DNA from 2 places in the Shewanella sp. W3-18-1 genome. Region 2 is predicted to be linked to the other one. Evidence: predicted binding sites of a transcription regulator. Region 2 holds the regulator's gene; the other holds the start of a gene.
The links. The regulator ArgR, encoded in region 2, controls arginine synthesis, uptake and breakdown. The targets are predictions, from matches to a motif close to ANTGAATANNTATTCANT.
Positions count from the first base shown of each region.

Region 1: the regulator ArgR is predicted to act here: its motif matches at 2,347-2,364, upstream of SPUTW3181_RS16285 (OadG family protein).

Region 1 is NC_008750.1:3,582,365-3,586,799, reverse strand. It holds rRNA gene SPUTW3181_RS16310 (23S ribosomal RNA) at 1-546, shown strand, start outside; rRNA gene rrf (5S ribosomal RNA) at 727-842, shown strand; partial or broken gene SPUTW3181_RS21680 (IS630 family transposase) at 1,043-2,052, shown strand; gene SPUTW3181_RS16285 (OadG family protein) at 2,501-2,767, shown strand; gene oadA (sodium-extruding oxaloacetate decarboxylase subunit alpha) at 2,779-4,435, shown strand, end outside.
Region 2 is NC_008750.1:799,014-803,448, forward strand. It holds gene SPUTW3181_RS03730 (LysR family transcriptional regulator) at 1-861, opposite strand, end outside; gene SPUTW3181_RS03735 (NAD(P)-dependent oxidoreductase) at 968-1,600, shown strand; gene argR (transcriptional regulator ArgR) at 1,732-2,202, opposite strand; gene mdh (malate dehydrogenase) at 2,486-3,421, shown strand; gene SPUTW3181_RS03750 (thiol-disulfide oxidoreductase DCC family protein) at 3,513-3,911, opposite strand; gene folM (dihydromonapterin reductase) at 4,179-4,435, shown strand, end outside.

The DNA of each region.
Region 1 (4,435 bases), 1.9 Mb from region 2:
CACGTCGAGCAGGTACGAAAGTAGGTCATAGTGATCCGGTGGTTCTGAATGGAAGGGCCATCGCTCAACGGATAAAAGGTACTCCGGGGATAACAGGCTGATACCGCCCAAGAGTTCATATCGACGGCGGTGTTTGGCACCTCGATGTCGGCTCATCACATCCTGGGGCTGAAGTCGGTCCCAAGGGTATGGCTGTTCGCCATTTAAAGTGGTACGCGAGCTGGGTTCAGAACGTCGTGAGACAGTTCGGTCCCTATCTGCCGTGGGCGTTGGATGATTGAGGGGAGTTGCTCCTAGTACGAGAGGACCGGAGTGAACGAACCGCTGGTGTTCGGGTTGTCATGCCAATGGCATTGCCCGGTAGCTACGTTCGGAATCGATAACCGCTGAAAGCATCTAAGCGGGAAGCGAGCCCCAAGATGAGTCATCCCTTGGACTATAAGTCCACTAAAGAGCCGTTCGAGACTAGGACGTTGATAGGCATGGTGTGTAAGCGTTGTGAGGCGTTGAGCTAACATGTACTAATGACTCGAGAGGCTTAACCATACAACCCAGATGGGTTTTACAAAGAAGCCTTAGACAGAATATAAACACTTAATGAAGTGTGGACTCAAAGAAATCAGTTTTCCGAATTCACTGGAATAAGAATTTATCAACTACATCCATGTAGTTGACCCTAACGGGCCGCGCTAAAGCGCGTTAAAAATTGTTCCGGACAATTTTTTGCTTGGTGACAATAGCATTGTGGAACCACCTGATCCCATCTCGAACTCAGAAGTGAAACGCAATCGCGCCGATGGTAGTGTGGGGTCTCCCCATGTGAGAGTAGGTCATCGCCAAGCGCCTAATTATCTTGTAAAGATGTAACCAAGCCAGCTGAATAAGCTGGCTTTTTTGCATCTGTGATTGATGAAATCGACTGTATTTCTCCGCTAGCCCGTGAGTTTTATCCTTTTCTCTCTACATCAGCACTTTTTGTATTTATACCATTTCCATTAATTATATGATCTAATTGATTATCAGTTTTTTAATCATACAAAATATGAATAATCCCAACATCACAGCCTTAGTGAAATCGGAGAAAAGCACACACAAACGTATGCGCTATCTTGCCTTACTCCATTTTACTGATGGCCATTCTCGTACCCTATCGCAATCATGCTCAAGGTTAGTAGAACCAGTGTGAATCGATGGATCACCGCCTATTTAACCAAGGGCTTAGCGGTCTAGACGATACGCCCAATCTGGGCCGCACTGCTACATTGTCCACAGCACAGCAGGCCAAACTAAAAGCGTTTGTACAGCATCAAAGCCTATCTGAACAGGGTGGCAGCTTGATGGCCAAGGACGTCGGCCATTTTATCCAGACTGAATTTGGCGTGACGTTCAAGCAAGCGAATATCTACCGCTTGCTACATCAACTTGGCTTCTCTGGATGACCACTCGCTCGCTACCCAAAACAATCTGAAGCCGTACAAGAGGCTTTTAAAAAACGTCCAGATGGCAACGATCCTTAACACGCTTGGGCATGTTGCGTTCGATTGCATCGATGTTTAGTTTCAATATGAGGCCCGATTTGGCCAACAGAATACAACCACCCGTATTTGGGCCAATAAAGGCACTCGTCCACGGGCAATCAAGCAGCAACAATTTGAATCTACATATCTATATGGCGTAGTGTGTCCGGCAACGGGGCGACACAAGCGGCATGCCAATTGCGAATATATGTACGAATATTTAAAGCTGATCTCAACCGCGACGACATTCGGACGCCACATACTGGTCATCATGGGTGGAGCTAGTTGGCATCAACAGGATTTGGCCGATGACTTTGATAATCTCACCCTCCTCAAGTTGCCTCCTTATTCACCGGAGTTGAATCCAATAGAGCAGGTATGGCAATGGTTGCGTCAAAATGTGTTAGCCAACCGTTGTTTTAGTGATTATGACGACATTGTCGAACAGTGTTCCATCGCGTGGAATACCTTCATTGGGAAGAAAGTAAGAGTGAGTAAATTGCGCACTAGACAGTGGGCAAATCCGACCAATTAATTAATATAATTTATAATATTGGAGGATAGCTACTATTTGCATAATTTATCACTAGGTGGCTCTTATTACTTTTTGTCTTTATTCAAACAATCTTTGTTTAGGGATTTATGCCACTTAGGATTTGCTTATCTTTTGTTGAGGAATATGGATTTATTCCTCGATTTTATGAGAAATCCATATAGATATCCTTATAAATTCACTTACATGGTAAGACCAATTTACATTGCATTGGTGTTTTTGGTATCTATTGGTTATGTTTGGTAAGTGCGAGTTAGATCTGTACTTTGTATTTGTTGTGAATATTTAGTCTTTGCGTGTGATTTTATATGCTGCGTTTGCACCTTGCTGTTGAGTGGTGATGGGGCTCTTAAGTTCAAATTGAATTAGTGCATGTGAACAAAAATAGTTTAAGTCTAATTAGGTTAAAATTTGAAGGAGTTGTGGGGCTATGGGGGAGTTAACTCTGCAGTTGCTGGATGCTGTTGGCATTATGCTTTTGGGGATGGGTTTGGTCTATCTGTTTTTAAGTTTACTGATCCTTGGGATCCATTTGGTTGCAAAGTGGTGTGCTAAGGATGTTGCTCTTGATAGTCATTCAAAAGAATTGCAAAAAATTAAACAATCTACATTGCCTCTGAGTGTTGCACCTTTAGATCCTAAAGTTGTGGCTGCAATTACATTGGCCGTTAGACAGTATCGTTCACAGATAGAATAATGGGAAGCAGTATGACTTTTGTACCACTCGCTAAGATGGCTGTGACTAAGCCGTTACTTTTAACTGACGTTGTTCTACGAGACGCACATCAATCTATCTTAGCAACGCGTCTGCGAATCGATGATATGTTACCGATAGCGCCGTTACTCGATAAGATCGGTTTCTGGTCGTTGGAGTCTTGGGGCGGGGCGACTTTTGATGCCTGTATTCGTTATCTTGGTGAAGATCCCTGGGACAGAATTCGTGAGCTAAAAAAGGCCATGCCAAATACTCGGCAGCAAATGCTGCTGCGTGGTCAAAACCTATTAGGCTATCGCCATTATGCCGATGATTTAGTCGTGCGTTTTGTTGAGCGTGCCCATACCAATGGCGTCGATGTATTTCGTATTTTCGATGCGATGAACGATGTACGCAATCTTGAGACTGCAGTGAAAGCGGTGCGTCAAGTTGGCGGCCATGCACAGGGGACGATCTCATACACAACTAGCCCAGTGCATTCCATAGAGACTTGGGTGGATATGGCAAAGCGTCTTGAAGATATGGGATGTGATTCTTTGTGTATCAAAGATATGGCGGGATTACTTAAGCCTATGGAGGCGTTTGAGCTTATCAGTCGACTAAAATCCCAAACGCAACTCGTATTATCTATGCACTGCCATGCAACGACAGGATTAAGTACCGCCACTTACCAGAAAGCCATTGAAGCGGGTATCGATGTGCTCGATACGGCAATTTCGTCGATGAGCCAAACCTATGGACATACTGCAACTGAAACCGTTATCGCTATGGTGGAAGATACTGAGCGTGCGACTGGTTACGATATGGTGTTGCTTGAAGAGATTGCCGCTTATTTCCGTGAAGTGCGTAAGAAGTACGCTAAGTTTGAAGGCGCGCTGAAAGGCATAGATTCGCGGATCTTACGTGCGCAAGTGCCTGGCGGCATGTTGACCAATATGGAAAGCCAACTTAAGGAGCAAGGCGCGGCCGATAAGATGGACTTGGTTTTGGAAGAAATTCCTCGCGTTCGTGCGGATTTGGGTTTTTTGCCTTTAGTGACGCCTACATCGCAGATTGTTGGCTCTCAGGCAGTCATCAATGTGCTAATGGGTGAGCGTTACAAGTCACTGACTAAAGAGACTGAAGGCGTTCTCAAGGGAGAATATGGTGCGACGCCTGCGCCAGTTAATGCCGCGTTGCAGACCAGAGTCTTGCAAGGCGCAGAAGCTATTACGTGTCGTCCTGCGGACTTATTAATGCCAGAGCTGGTTAAGTTAAGGCTGGACTTGGCAGAAAAAGCGCAGGAACAAGGCATTCGCCTATCGTCAGAGCATGACGATGATGTACTGACTTATGCGCTTTTCCCACAGATTGGGTTACAGTTTTTAAAAAACCGCGACAACCCAAGTGCCTTTGAGCCTAAACCTGAATTGACTTCGGTACTTGCTGCTTCTAATGCTGCGGATCGTGGCCCTGAAACTTATACCGTGACCGTCGAAGGGCAAGAGTACGTAGTTGAAGTCGCCGCAGGCGGTGAGATCTCGCAAATCCAGCCACAGGGACAAAGTGTTCATGCTGTGCAAGCTGTGACTGAGAGTACAATGCCAGCAACAAGTCATGGTGAAGTAAGACTTGAAATGAGTGCCCCCTTATCGGGCAACATTTTCAAAG
Region 2 (4,435 bases):
CTGAGCGGTGAAATCGATAAACGCTCTGACTAACATCTGCTGATAACTTCGGGATAAATAGACGGCCCATAGAGTTTGGCCTGGAGTCGTAAAGTCGGGTAAAACTTCCTGAAGTTGGCCACTGGCAAGGTACTGATTGGCCAAGTCACAGGGGAGACGTACAATGCCGTGCCCCCTCAGTGCTGCGCTAACCAATACCCCCATATCGTTGGCTTTGAGGTTACCAGTGACTTTGATGACTTCACTTTGTTTTTCTTTTAGAAAATGCCAACTGTGCTGCGCCGTGTGGACAAGGCAATTATGTGCTAGTAAATCAATTGGTTCGTTTAAGGGGCTTGTATTAGCAAGATAAGTTGGTGCAGCGCAAACCACTGCATCTATCATCATTAAACGCCGCGCAATCAAATTCTCATCGGGCTGTTCGGTGTATCGCAGTGCCACATCAACCCGTTCATCGACCAATTGGGCAAAACTGTCTGACATGGCCAGTTGGATATTGACCTTAGGGTGTAGTTTGATAAAGCGATCGACAACATCAAACAGACTGTGCTGCCCCAGCCCTATGGGGGTTGCGATTCTGATGCTTCCAACAAGTTCAGTATTATGACTATGTGCACGGCTCTCCATTGCGGCAACTTCACTGAGCAAGCGCTGGCAATACTGCAAGGTCTCTTCCCCCTGTAGCGTTAGGCTTACGCTACGGGTCGTTCGGTGTAATAAGCGTAAATTGAGCCATTGCTCAATTTCTTGAATATGACGCGAAACCTGTAGTCGACTTAGGTCGAGGTGTTGGGCGGCCTTAGTAAAGCTTCCACAGTTTGCCACCTCGACAAAACTGCGTATTGCGGCAATCTTATCCATATTAGTATCCCAATCTGAAACAATCTTGCTCATTTATCGATATTTATCACGTGAAATATCCCAAGTAAACTGAATCCAATGTAAACCATCTGAATAAGGTAACAAAATGAAAATCGCAATTTTAGGTGCAACAGGTTGGATTGGTGGTGCAATTTTAAAAGAAGCACTAAGCCGAGGGCATGAAGTCACCGCACTGGTTCGTGATCCAAGTAAATTACCAACAACGAATGCGGCAGTGCGTACCGTGGATTTAAATCAGCCACTTGTTGCTGATAGCTTTACCAATCAGGATGTCGTGATCGCCGCGATCGGTGGCCGTGCCGCACAAAACCACGAAATAGTGGCGGGAACAGCCACTCATTTATTAGCAATATTGCCTAAGGCCAAAGTGCCGCGTTTATTATGGGTGGGTGGTGCAGGGAGTTTAGAAGTCGCACCGGGTGTAACTTTAGTATCAACCCCTGATTTTCCCGAAGCTTACAAGAGCGAAGCATTAGCGGCGGTTGAAGCATTAAAGGTGTTTAGAGAAGCCAATACAACGGTCAATTGGACATTTGTTAGCCCTGCCGCTGAGATTTACCCAGGAGAGAGTGAGGGCCCCTATCGTGTTGGTGGCGACAGTTTTTTTACCGATGCCAATGGTCAAAGCCGTATTTCGGTCACTGATTACGCCAAAGCCATGCTAGATGAGGCTGAAAAGGGCACTCACCCAAACCAACGCATCAGTGTGGCTTATTGATATGACGATGGTGAGTTAGATACTGTGCTGGAATGTGTAACGTAATAGGGACAGTAGACATATAACTGCACCGTTATGTACTTAAAAATGCACAGGTAAAATAAAACAGGTCAGCGAACTGACCTGTTTTTTTATTCTGCATAATTGAATAAAGATTTGATCGTTTCTAAGGTATCGGCGATATCTTGGATACTCGATGGACAAATAAAGATAGTGTCATCACCAGCAATCGTCCCCAAAATCCCTTCAGGTTTACCGATTGAGTCCAATAAACGAGCAATTAACTGTGCAGCACCCGGACTGGTACGTACAACTATCATAGCTTGGTTGTGGTCAACATCGAGTACCAAATTCTTTAAGGGGCTTCCCGCAGTGGGGACACCTAACTCGGCTGGTAAGCAATACACCATTTCTTGCTTAGCGTTACGAGTCCGCACAGCACCGAACTTGCTGAGCATCCGCGATACTTTTGATTGGTTGATGTTGCCAAAGCCTTCTGCTTGCAAGGCGGCGACGATTTCACTTTGAGAGCCAAAGCGCTCTTCTTTTAAAATCGACTTAAAAATTCTAACAAGGTCATCCTGATTCTTGGTCGTTTGCATAATGTTATTATTCGTTATTCAAAAAAACAGGCCCATTTTGAATATTTTTAGAAAAATTGTCAACAAATAACCAGATTGGTTGAATAAAAATTCACTTGTTAAGTGGGGTTATGCTTATGTTTCGCACTTTAATGCATAGAATAGAGTGATTGTTCTACTTTATTCCGTAATTCTTTTCTCCCACGACTAAGGGATAATTGAAATTGTTGTGACATTCCAGTAATGTGACGCCAACGGAAACTAGATCCATGTCACACATATCCGAGAAATAACGGAGATAACTATGAAAGTTGCTGTACTTGGTGCTGCTGGTGGTATCGGCCAGGCTCTTGCCCTACTGTTAAAAACTCAATTGCCTGCGGGTTCTAAACTGTCTCTATACGATATCGCACCGGTGACTCCGGGTGTTGCGGTTGACTTGAGCCATATTCCAACTGCGGTTGAGATCAAAGGTTTTGCTGGTGAAGATCCAACGCCTGCCCTCGTGGGCGCTGACGTTGTACTCATTTCTGCAGGTGTTGCACGTAAGCCTGGTATGGATCGTTCAGATCTGTTCAATATCAACGCGGGCATTGTTCGCAATCTGATTGAAAAAGTGGCTGCGACTTGTCCAAAAGCACTTGTTGGTATCATTACTAACCCTGTGAATACGACAGTTGCTATCGCTGCTGAAGTGATGAAAAAAGCAGGTGTTTACGATAAGAACCGTCTATTCGGTGTGACCACTCTGGACGTTATCCGTTCTGAAACTTTCATCGCTGAATTAAAAGGCTTAAACGTTGCTGACGTTAAAATCAACGTGATCGGCGGCCACAGCGGTGTGACCATTCTGCCATTACTGTCTCAAGTTGAAGGCGTGACTTTCTCCGATGAAGAAGTCGCTTCTTTAACTAAACGCATTCAAAACGCGGGTACTGAAGTGGTTGAAGCTAAAGCAGGTGGCGGAAGCGCGACTCTGTCTATGGGCCAAGCGGCTTGCCGTTTCGGTATGTCTCTGGTTCGTGGTCTGCAAGGCGAAGCGAATGTCGTTGAATGTGCCTACGTTGATGGCGGCAGCGAACACGCTGAATTCTTCGCACAACCTGTGCTATTAGGCAAAAACGGTATCGAAAAAGTACTGCCTTACGGTGAAGTGAGTGCATTTGAAGCTAACGCCCGTGATTCTATGTTAGATACGCTGAAAGGCGATATCAAACTAGGCGTTGATTTCGTTAAATAATCTTTTTAGATTGTGACGAATGAATAACGGAGCCATTGCGCTCCGTTTTTTTATGCCTACATTTTACACTTTCTCAAGCTAATTCAGTCGATCAGCGGCGCTTAGTGGGAATTTGGCAGTTATCATCGCAGCGGGCTTTGCCCGTCAGTAAATAGGAGATGCGGTATCTGTGCTTTGCGAATCTGAGGTAGCACCAATCAGCAATGGGTTTGATCACAGGCAAACGTAATAGCTGGATCCAAGCGCGCGTGCCTGTGAGCGCCCACGCTTTACAAGTGACATCTAACCCGAGTAACACTTCGCCCGTTGCGGTTTCGCCATGGAGTATGGTATTAGCAAAGTCTTTATCGATATGGCTGAAACGCTCGCTAAAGTCGGGTGCATTTAAATCCTCTAGCGTAATTAAGTTCTTGGGATCGCGTGCTTTCAGTTGACGCATTTCGGCGCTACATAATGGACAATTACCATCGTAAAAAATCCGCAGTTCCATTGGGTTTACCTCTGATGACGTGATCACAATACTTGGTCTAAGTTCTCGGCTTGAGAACTTAAGGCTCAGTTTTCTTTTACCCTATACGCAGCATAAAGGGTTTTAGATCGAAGCGATTGTAGAACAGATCAGCATCTCATTTGGCTTTTTGTTAGGTTAAATTCAAATGAGTGCAGTAACATCTTGGTTATTCATCAGTTTAACTTGATTGCTGATTTTTAAGTGAACAAGGTAAAGCCTGACAAATAACGACTCAAAAGGATAGGTATGACATCTCCCATCATCATCACAGGCGTGGGTAAACGCATAGGTTACGCCTTAGCCAAACATCTTCTTGCCCAAGGTCATAGTGTGATTGGCACCTATCGTAGCCATTATCCGAGTATTGATAAGCTGCGGGTTTTGGGCGCGACTATAATCCAATGTGACTTTTACGACAATGTTCAGGTACAAGGCTTAATTGATCAATTGAGCCAGTATCCAAAGATCCGCGCCATTATCCATAACGCCTCGGATTGGTTGGC